Regions from separate parts of the Tardiphaga sp. vice304 genome, predicted to be linked through region 3. Evidence: predicted binding sites of a transcription regulator. Region 3 holds the regulator's gene; each other region holds the start of a gene.

Region 1 (3,276 bases), 2.4 Mb from region 3:
CAGGCAGCCGAGCCAGCGATGACGCCTGTCGTGGCCGCCGAGGCACCGCTGGCGCCGGAGGCGGACCAGGCGCGCGACATTCTCGACCTGCTGGAACTCGAACTCGGCGCCCTGATCCGGCAGCTCGAGCGCGCCTCGTCGTCGGTCGCCGGCGGCGCCGAAGCCACCGCGACCACGCTGACGCTGATCCGCGCCCGCTCCGACGCGCTGGCCGAACGCACGCAGGCGGCGCAATCGACCGCCACCACCTTTTCCCAGGCCGCCGACAAATTCACCCATTCGGCCGAAGGGATCGGCAGCCAGGTCCGCCACGCCAGCCGACTCGCCGACGAGGCCGGCGCCGCCGCGCAGGAGGCCAGCGTGACCGTCGACCGGTTGCGCGATTCATCGGCGGCGATCGGCAACGTCGTCACCCTGATCGCACAGATCGCACGCCAGACCACGATGCTGGCGCTCAACGCCACGATCGAGGCGGCGCGCGCGGGCGCGGCCGGGCGCGGCTTTGCGGTGGTCGCCACCGAGGTCAAGGCGCTGGCGGTGCAGACCCAGGACGCCACCAAGGAAATCGAGCGCAAGATCGACGCCCTGCAGAAAGACGCTGCCGGCTCGGTCGATGCCGTGCACCGGATCTCCAGCGCGATCGAAGCGATCCGCCCGGTCTTTGCCAGCGTCAACGACTCGGTCGCCGAACAGAATGCCACCACCGGCGAGATATCCGGCAATGCCGCGCAGGCCTCCGAGTTCATCGTCTCGGTGAGCGACAGCGCCGCCGAAATCGACCAGGCGGCCAATGAGGCCGCCGCGCATGGTAAAGATGTGGCGCAGGCCGGCCGGGCGGTCACGACCTTTGCCTCCAAGCTGAAGGCGCGTTGCGCGGTGCTGCTGCGCCAGAGCGAACGCGAGGAGGAGCGCAAGCGCGAACGGCTGCCCTGCCACCTGCAGATCACGCTGCAGAGCCGCAGCGGCCCGCTGACCGCCCCGGTCTACGAGATCTCGCTGGAAGGCGTCCTGATCGGCGGACCGGGGGCGGCCTCCTTGGCACGCAACGACATCGTCGCGGCGGATCTGGCGGACGTCGGCGCCTGCCGGCTGCGCATCGCGGATCATTCGCCGGCCGGCGCCCGCGCGCTGTTCGTGACGCCCGATGCCCGACTGCTCGATCGCATCGAAGACCGGCTATGGGCGATCCACGATGAGAACACCGAATTCGTCACCCGCGCGATCGACGCCGGCGCAGCCATCACCAAGATCTTCGCCGATGGCGTCGCCCGCGGCGCCGTCCGCATCGAGGACATGTTCGACGAGAGCTATGTCGAGATCGCCGGCTCCAACCCGGTCCAGGTGCGTACGAAAATCCTCGACTGGGCCGACCGCGCTCTGCCCGACTTCCAGGACAGGCTGCTGGCGACCGACCAGCGGATGGCGTTCTGTGCGGCGATCGACCGCAACGGCTATCTGCCGGTGCACAACAGCATCTATTCCAAACCGCAGCGTCCCGGCGACGTCGCCTTCAACACTGCCAATTCACGCAACCGCCGCATCTTCAACGACCCCGCGGGTCTCGCCGCCGGCCGCAACACCCGCGCTTATCTGATCCAGAGCTACGCCCGCGACATGGGCAACAACGTCACCGTAATGATGCGCGAGATCGACGTCCCGATCCGCGTCCAGGGCCGGCACTGGGGCGAGTTCCGCATGGCCTACAAGCTCTGACGACGCAGCGGCCGATCGCCGCTGCTTTGGAACGTTTGTCACACGGGTGACATTTGCGTGGGGTGATAACGGCGATCTTTCGATCCCCCCCGCGGAGCCCTGATGACCAATCTTTCCATCGACGACGTGCAATCCGCCCACGACCGCATCCGCGAGGAAATGCTCGACGGCTTCGACGAAGAAATCGAGCTGGAGATCGACGACGAGCGGCTCGATGCGCTGACCAACGAAATGGAAGGCCACACCCCGCAGGAGACGCTCGATCGCCGGCTGTATTTCAAGGAACTGTTCCGCCTGCAGGGCGAGCTCGTCAAATTGCAGAGCTGGGTGCAGCATCACAAACTGAAAGTCGTGGTGATCTTCGAGGGCCGCGACTCCGCCGGCAAGGGCGGCGTCATCAAGCGCATCACGCAGCGGCTCAACCCGCGCGTCTGCCGCGTCGCCGCCTTGCCGGCACCCAGCGAGCGCGAACGCAGCCAGTGGTACTTCCAGCGTTATGTTTCGCATCTGCCGGCCGGCGGCGAGATCGTTTTGTTCGACCGCTCCTGGTACAACCGCGCCGGCGTCGAGCGCGTGATGGGCTTCTGCACCGAGGACGAGGTAGAAGAGTTCTTCCGCTCGGTGCCGGAATTCGAGCGCATGCTGGTGCGTTCGGGCACCATTTTGATCAAGTACTGGTTCTCGATCACCGACGAAGCGCAGCACCTGCGCTTCAGCATGCGGATCGCCGATCCGCTCAAGCAGTGGAAGCTGAGCCCGATGGACGTGCAGGCACGCAGCCGCTGGGAGGACTACACCAAGGCCAAGGAAGCCATGCTGGCCCGCACCCACATCGCGGAAGCGCCGTGGCACGTCGTCGAGGCCGTCGACAAGAAGAAGGCACGGCTGAACTGCATCGCGCATCTCTTGGAGCAGATTCCGTATCAGGAGATCGCGCAGCCGCCGGTCGAACTGCCCCCGCGCGTGCGCAATCCCGATTATCACCGCACGCCGGTGCCGCCGGAGCTCTACGTGCCGCAGCGCTACTGACAGACCGCAACCGCCGCACCGCCCTGCGGCGAAACGCCCCTGCACCGCAGCAGCGATTGCCGATGCGTCCCTCGTTGTTCGCATGGACAACGGTAAAAATGCCCGCTTAAGTAGCGCGATCGATCGCCGGAAAGGCGACGGGGCTCCGGGGAGGACGACATGCTTTCACCATTCACCCGCTTTGCGGCGGGACTGCTGGCAATGGCTGCCTGCGGCGCGAGCGCAACTGTTCAGGCGCAGACCTCAGTCAAGATCGGCTATGCGATCTCGCGCACCGGCCCGGGCGCCGGCGGCGCCGCGGTTACCACGATCCCGAACTACGATCTGTGGGTCAAGGAAGTGAACGCCGCCGGCGGCCTCAAGCTCGGCGACAAGCGCGTGCCGATCGAAGTCGTCCAGTATGACGACCGCTCCAGCGCGGAAGAGGCCGCGAAAGCCCTCGACCGGCTGATCACCCAGGACAAGGTCGATTTCATCCTGCCGCCATGGGGCACCGGACTCAACCTCGCGGTGGGGCCGATCCTCAACAAGGCC
Region 2 (3,276 bases), 2.6 Mb from region 3:
GGATCGCGCAGGCCTCGCTGGCCTCTCCGCTGTGGCGCGATCTCGCCATCACCATCGCGATCGGCGTGCTGTTGCTATTGATCGGGATCGGCTTTGCGCTTCGCATGGCCAGCGCGATCGCGCGCGGCGAGGCGCTGCACGTGCTGCTGGTGGAAGAACTCAACCACCGCGTCAAGAATACGCTCGCGGTGCTGCAGGCGATCGCCAGCCAGACCTTCCGCAGCGCCAGCAAGGCCGAACGCGACGCCTTCGACGGCCGGCTCGGCGCGCTGGCCCGCGCGCATGACCTGCTCAGCCAGGAGAAGTGGACCGGCGCCGGCATCCACGACGTCGTGCACCGCGTGCTGCAGCCCTATGCGGTGATCGGCTCGAGCCGCGTGCACATTCATGGCCCGAAGGTGCCGCTGGCGCCGCCGCGCGCGGTGATGATGTCGATGATCCTGCACGAGATCGCCACCAATGCCGCGAAATACGGCGCGCTGGCAAACGACACGGGCTGCATCAGCATCGCGTGGCATCTGACCGAGCCGGACCACGACGGGCTGCACCTGACCTGGGTCGAGACCGGCGGCCCACATGTGCACGCCCCGACACGCAGGGGTTTCGGATCGCGTCTGATCGAACGCGGCGCCCGCGACCAGCTCGGCGGCAGCGCGACCGTCGACTTCCTGCCGACCGGCGTCGTCTGCACCATCGAGAGCGCGCTGGATTGAGCACAGGCTTTCGCGGGACGACAGCCGGGAGGGCTTCCTGATCGCGCCAACCTCGTTTAGCCTGCCCGCAACAACAGCCGGCCACCAAGGCCGGCGCGCAGGGAGAGCGACAGAATGATTTTGCGTCACGGAATTCGATGGTTGGCTGCCGCTGTTGTTACAGCAAGCCTCACCAGCGCCGCATCCGCACAGACTTCAACCTACCCGAACCGCACCGTCACGCTGGTATTGCCGTTTGCCGCCGGCTCCGGCACCGATGTGACCACGCGGATCATCTCCCAGCAGCTCGGCATAGCGCTCGGTGTGCCGATCGTGATCGAGAACAAGCCCGGCGCCAACGGCTCGATCGCGGCGACCTATGTCGCGCGTGCGGCGCCGGATGGTTACACCTTGTTCGTCACCACCAACACATCGCATTCGGCGAACCCCTTCCTGCTCAAGACCATGACGTACGATCCGGTGAAGGATTTCACGGCGATTGCGCGCACCGGCGACCTGCCCTTCATGCTGGTGGTCAACAACGACGTGAAGGCCCAGACGGTCGCCGAGTTGGTGGCCTACGGCCGTGACAATCCGGGCAAGCTGACCTATGCGTCCGGCAGTTCGTCGGCGATCGTGTCGGGCGCCACTTTTGCGCGCAACGCCGGCATCGAGATGCTGCATGTGCCCTACAAGAGCTCGCCACCGGCGATGAACGACGTGATCGGCGGCCGCATCGACATGATGTTCACCGACGTGCCGAGCGGCCTGCCGCACGTCACCGGCAAGGCGCTGCGCGCACTCGCCGTCACCACGACCAAGCGCTCGCCGCTGGTGCCGGAGCTGCCCACCATGCAGGAAGCCGGCGTACCGGATTTCAACATCACCTCCTGGCAGGCCTATTTCGGCCCCGCCGGCCTGCCGAAGGAGATCGTGACGAGGCTGAACAGCGAGATCCGCAAGATCGTCGAGAAGCCGGAGATGAAGGCCCGGCTGGCGGAGCTCGGCATGGACGCGTTTTCAGGGACGCCGGAGGAGCTCGATACGTTCGTGAAGGAGCAACTGGTGCTGTGGGAGAGACTGATCACCAACGCGAAGATCGAGAAGCAGTAAAATCCAATCTGTATCGTCCCGGCGAGCCAGCGTGGGAGCGCAAGCCGGGACGACGTGGAAAAGATGTCGAGAGACACGCGCGCGCACTAACCCGCAGCGCGGCGTCATGTCCCACCGCTCTCCCCGACTGTCACGCTCCCGTCGTCAAACCGTCAGCAGGCCGTAACGACCACCCCCCAGAACTCGCCACGTCAATAGCTCTGGGAGAACCACCATGCGCCATTCACTGCTCTGTTCCGTCGCGTCGATCGTGCTGCTGTCGTCCGCGGCCTTTGCGCAAAGCGAGGGCGAGTTTCCCGCCAAGCTCGCCGGCCACGCCGTGCTGCCGGCGCTGTCGACCATCGAGGCCCCGGCGGATGCGCCGAACGACCTGAAGACCTCGGGCAAATACACCACCGGCAAGCGCGTCGATGCGCTGGGCACCGTGATGGGCAAGTCCTATGAGCGCGAAACCGGCGTCGCATTGCCGATGAAGGGCCAGCCGCTGCAGGGCCATTCCGGCATCAAGGTGATGCCAGACGGTTCGTTCTGGGTGCTGACCGACAACGGCGCCGGCTCGCGTTACACCTCCGCCGACTACATGATCTATCTCAATCACCACAAGATCGACTGGAAGAACGGCAAGGTCGAACGCCAGGCCACCGTGTTCCTGCACGACCCCGACAAGAAGGTGCCGTTCCGCATCGTCCACGAGGACACCGCGAAGCGCTATCTCACCGGCGCCGACGTCGACACCGAAGGCTTCCAGATCGTCGACGGCAACTTCTGGCTCGGCGAGGAATTCGGCCCCTATATCATCAAGGCCGACATGACCGGTAAGGTTCTTGCCGTGTTCGACACCGTCGCCGACGGCAAGCCGGTGCGTTCGCCGGACCATTGGCAGGTGCAGTCGCCTGGCGCGCCGGGCGCCACCTTCACCAACGTCAACCTGCGCCGCTCCAAGGGCTATGAAGGCTTTGCGGCGTCGAAGGACGGCCGCTTCCTGTACGGCCTGCTGGAAGGCCCGATCTGGGATGCCGAGAAGAAGGATTGGGAGAAGGTCGACGGCAAGGAAGCCGCGCGAATTCTCGAGTTCGACGTCAAGGCGGAGAAGTTCACCGGGCGTTACTGGCAGTATGTGTTCGAGAACAATGGCCATGCGATCGGCGATTTTAACATGATCAGCGCCGACAACGGCCTGATCATCGAGCGCGACAATGGCGAAGGGACCAAGGACAAGGCCTGCGCCGAGGGCAAGCGCGGCACCGACTGCTTCCCGGATCTGGCGAAGTTCAAGCGTGTGTTCAAGATCGAGATGAACGACGCCAATGTCGGCAAGCCGGTGCGCAAGATCGGCTTCATCGACCTGATGAAGATCCAGGACCCCGACAAGGTGGCCCGCAAGCCGCTGAACGACGGCGTGCTGACCTTCCCGTTCTTCACCATCGAGAACGTCGATCTCGTCGATGCAACGCACATCATCGTCGGCAAC
Region 3 (3,276 bases):
CACACAGTTCGATGCACGCTCGGCGTGTTGAACCGATCGCTCATTTCCTGATCAGACGCATGCGCTACTCTGGTACAGTTCTTGCTGATCGCTTTCGCCGGTAGTTTTCATCAGCGGGGGCGAGCATGACGAATTCCGAGTTGCGGGCCGACATTCACAGCATCGAACCCATTCCCGACGCCGACCGGGATTCCACCGGACCGCAGCAAATGTGGATCTGGGCCGGCGCCAACATCGCGCCGGTGAACTGGGCGCTCGGCGCGCTCGGCATTATTCTCAAGCTCGGCCTGCTGGAAACGATCGCCGTGATCGTGATCGGCAACCTGATCGGCTGCGCAATCTTCGGCGCCTTCACGGTGATGGGCCACAAGACCGGCGTCAACCAGATGGTATTGAGCCGTGCCGCCTTCGGCCGTCGCGGCGCCTATCTGCCGAGCCTGCTGATGTTCCTGATGACGCTGGGCTGGATCGGGGTCAACACCTACTTCCCCGCCAAGATCTCGATGGCCATCCTCGCCCAGTTCGGCATCAGTGACACCTGGACCGCGAACTTCCTCGTCATCACCCTCGTGATGGTGCTGCAGGTGATGATCGGCATCTATGGCTTCTATGCCATCCGTACCTTCGAGAAGTACACCGTGCCGGCGACCGTGGCGATCATGGTGCTGATGAGCATCCTGGCCTGGAGCCAGGCCGGCGTCGTCAATTGGGGCCTCAAGACGTCGCTGGAGCCCGGCGCGCATCTGGCGATGCTGACGCTGCTGATGACCGCCGTCGGCGTCGGCTGGGGAATCTCGTGGGTGACCTGGGCCTCGGACTATTCGCGCTTCGTGCCGCGCACCATCTCCTCGAGACAGGTCTTCTGGTACAGCTACATCGGCATGTTCGTGCCCTCGGTGTGGCTCGCTGTCCTCGGCGCTACCATCGCGTCGGTAACGCTGGATGCCGATCCGGCCAAGATGGTCAGCGCGGTGTTCGGCGGCGTTGCCGCGCTGCTGGTGCTCTTGATGGTTCTGCATGGGCCGATCGCCAGCAACATCCTCAACGTCTATTCGGCGGCGCTGGCGGCGTTGAGCATGGGCCTCAAACTGTCGCGCACGGCGCTGGCGCTGATCGTCGGTGTCGCCGGCTATGCGGTGACGATCTACTTCATCTCTGCGCCGTCTTTCGCCAAGGCGTTCGACAACTGGCTGATCAGCCTGTTGATGTGGATGAGCCCCTATGCCGGCGTGATCCTCGCGGACTTCTTCGTGAAGCGGAAGGGCGTGATCGACGTCGCCGAACTCTACAAGTCTCCGCAGACGAGCGCCTATGGCGATATCAATTGGAGCGGAATGATCGCCTTCGGCGTCGGCTTGGTCGCCGCATGGCTGTTTCAGGACGGGCTGGTGCCGACGCTGCAGGGACCGATCTCGATCAACCTGCTGGGCGGCGCCGATTTGAGCTGGCTGGCCGGGATTCTGGTGGCGGGCGGTGTTTATCTTGCGATGGACAAGTACGCTGCCACGGCGCCGGCGATCGCGAGCCCGGCGGAGTAAACACCTCCCGCACCACCTTTTTACGAAAACGACGTTCGGTCTCTAGCCCAGCCGCGACGCACGGTTACCTCTCCCCGCCGGGGAGAGGTAACCGAGGGTCGCGGCTAGAATTTGATGTGGGATGGCAAGCAAGCGAGCGCTAAGAACTCTGCTCGCTCAGCTTGCCTGTTCGGCGCTGATGCTGGCGAAGCGGTCGTCCAGCGCGTAGCCGGCGCCGCGCACGGTGCGGATCGGATCCTGCTCGCCGCGCGGGTTGAGGATCTTGCGCAGACGGCCGATATGCACGTCGACGGTGCGCTCGTCGATATAGATATCGCGGCCCCACACGCTGTCGAGCAGTTGCTCGCGGCTGAACACCCGGCCGGGATGTTCGAGGAAGAATTCGAGCAGGCGATATTCGGTCGGGCCGAGATCGATCGGCCGGCCGGAACGAACGACGCGGCGCTTGTCGCGGTCGAGCTCTATGTCGCCGAACGACAGCACGGTCGCCAGCCGCTCCGGCGCGGCACGGCGCAACAGGCCCTTCACGCGGGCCAGCAGCTCCGGCACCGAGAACGGCTTGACGATGTAATCGTCGGCGCCGGTGGCCAGGCCTCGGACGCGTTCGCTTTCCTCGCCGCGCGCCGTCAGCATGATGATCGGCAGCGACTTGGTCTCCGGACGCGCGCGCAGCCGGCGGCACAATTCGATGCCCGACAGGCCCGGCAGCATCCAGTCCAGCACCACCAGATCCGGCACCCGCTCTTTCAAGCGGGTGTCGGCGTCGTCGCCGCGGGCGACGGTCTCGACCTCGTAGCCTTCGGCGTCGAGGTTGTAGCGCAGCAGCGTGGTCAGCGCTTCTTCGTCTTCGACCACCAGAATGCGCGCGTTCATGGGCTTGTCTCTCTCGTTAAACCGGGGCGTTGGCGAAATTGGTCATATCGCCCTTCGGGCGCTTGTCCAGGATCGCTTCGCCCTCAATCATGTAGAATACGGTTTCGGCGATGTTGGTGGCATGATCGCCGATCCGCTCGATGTTTTTGGCGCAGAACATCAGATGGATGCAGAACGAGATGTTGCGCGGATCTTCCATCATGTAGGTCAGCAGTTCGCGGAACAGCGAGGTGCAGATCGCGTCGATCTCCTCGTCGCCCTTCCACACCGCCATCGCCGCCGGCAGATCATGCGCGGCGTAGGCATCGAGCACGGCCTTGACCTGCGAGCGCACCAGATCAGTCATGTGTTCGAGGCCGCGGATCAGCTTCAGCGGATGGAAGTCGCTGTCCAACGCATTGACGCGCTTGCCGATGTTCTTGGCGAGATCGCCGATCCGCTCCAGATCGGTGGCAACCCGCATCGCGCCAACGATCTCGCGCAGATCCACCGCCATCGGCTGACGCCGGGCAATGGTGAGCACGGCACGCTCTTCGATGACGCGCTGCAGTTGGTCGATTTCCTGGTCGGCGGCGGCCACCTTCATTCCCAGCGGAATGTCGCGACGCACCAAGGCGTCGACGGAATCGGTGATCTGCCGCTCCGCGAGACCACCCATTTCAGCGACCAGCCGGGTCAATTCCTGCAGGTCGCCGTCGAAGGCCTTGGTCGTGTGTTCGAAAGCCATATCAATCCCTCCCGCGTTCAACGCGTCAGCCGAACCGGCCGGTGATGTAATCCTGGGTACGGCGATCTGTCGGCGAGGTGAAGATCTTGTTGGTCGGGCCGAATTCGATCAACTCGCCGAGATACATGAAGGCGGTGC

The links. Region 3 encodes PhoB, which activates phosphate uptake and scavenging genes when phosphate is short. Its sites were predicted from a motif close to TGTCATNNANCTGTCAT; they were not measured.
Region 1: the regulator PhoB is predicted to act here: its motif matches at 1,750-1,766, upstream of ppk2 (polyphosphate kinase 2).
Region 2: the regulator PhoB is predicted to act here: its motif matches at 1,945-1,961, upstream of FNL56_RS21820 (esterase-like activity of phytase family protein).

What each region holds. Positions count from the first base shown of each region.
Region 1 is NZ_CP041402.1:4,778,739-4,782,014, forward strand. It holds gene FNL56_RS22815 (methyl-accepting chemotaxis protein) at 1-1,713, shown strand, start outside; gene ppk2 (polyphosphate kinase 2) at 1,816-2,742, shown strand; gene FNL56_RS22825 (amino acid ABC transporter substrate-binding protein) at 2,902-3,276, shown strand, end outside.
Region 2 is NZ_CP041402.1:4,577,885-4,581,160, forward strand. It holds gene FNL56_RS21810 (sensor histidine kinase) at 1-713, shown strand, start outside; gene FNL56_RS21815 (Bug family tripartite tricarboxylate transporter substrate binding protein) at 831-1,805, shown strand; gene FNL56_RS21820 (esterase-like activity of phytase family protein) at 2,020-3,276, shown strand, end outside.
Region 3 is NZ_CP041402.1:1,396,277-1,399,552, reverse strand. It holds gene FNL56_RS06615 (cytosine permease) at 126-1,538, shown strand; gene phoB (phosphate regulon transcriptional regulator PhoB) at 1,695-2,411, opposite strand; gene phoU (phosphate signaling complex protein PhoU) at 2,428-3,138, opposite strand; gene pstB (phosphate ABC transporter ATP-binding protein PstB) at 3,164-3,276, opposite strand, start outside.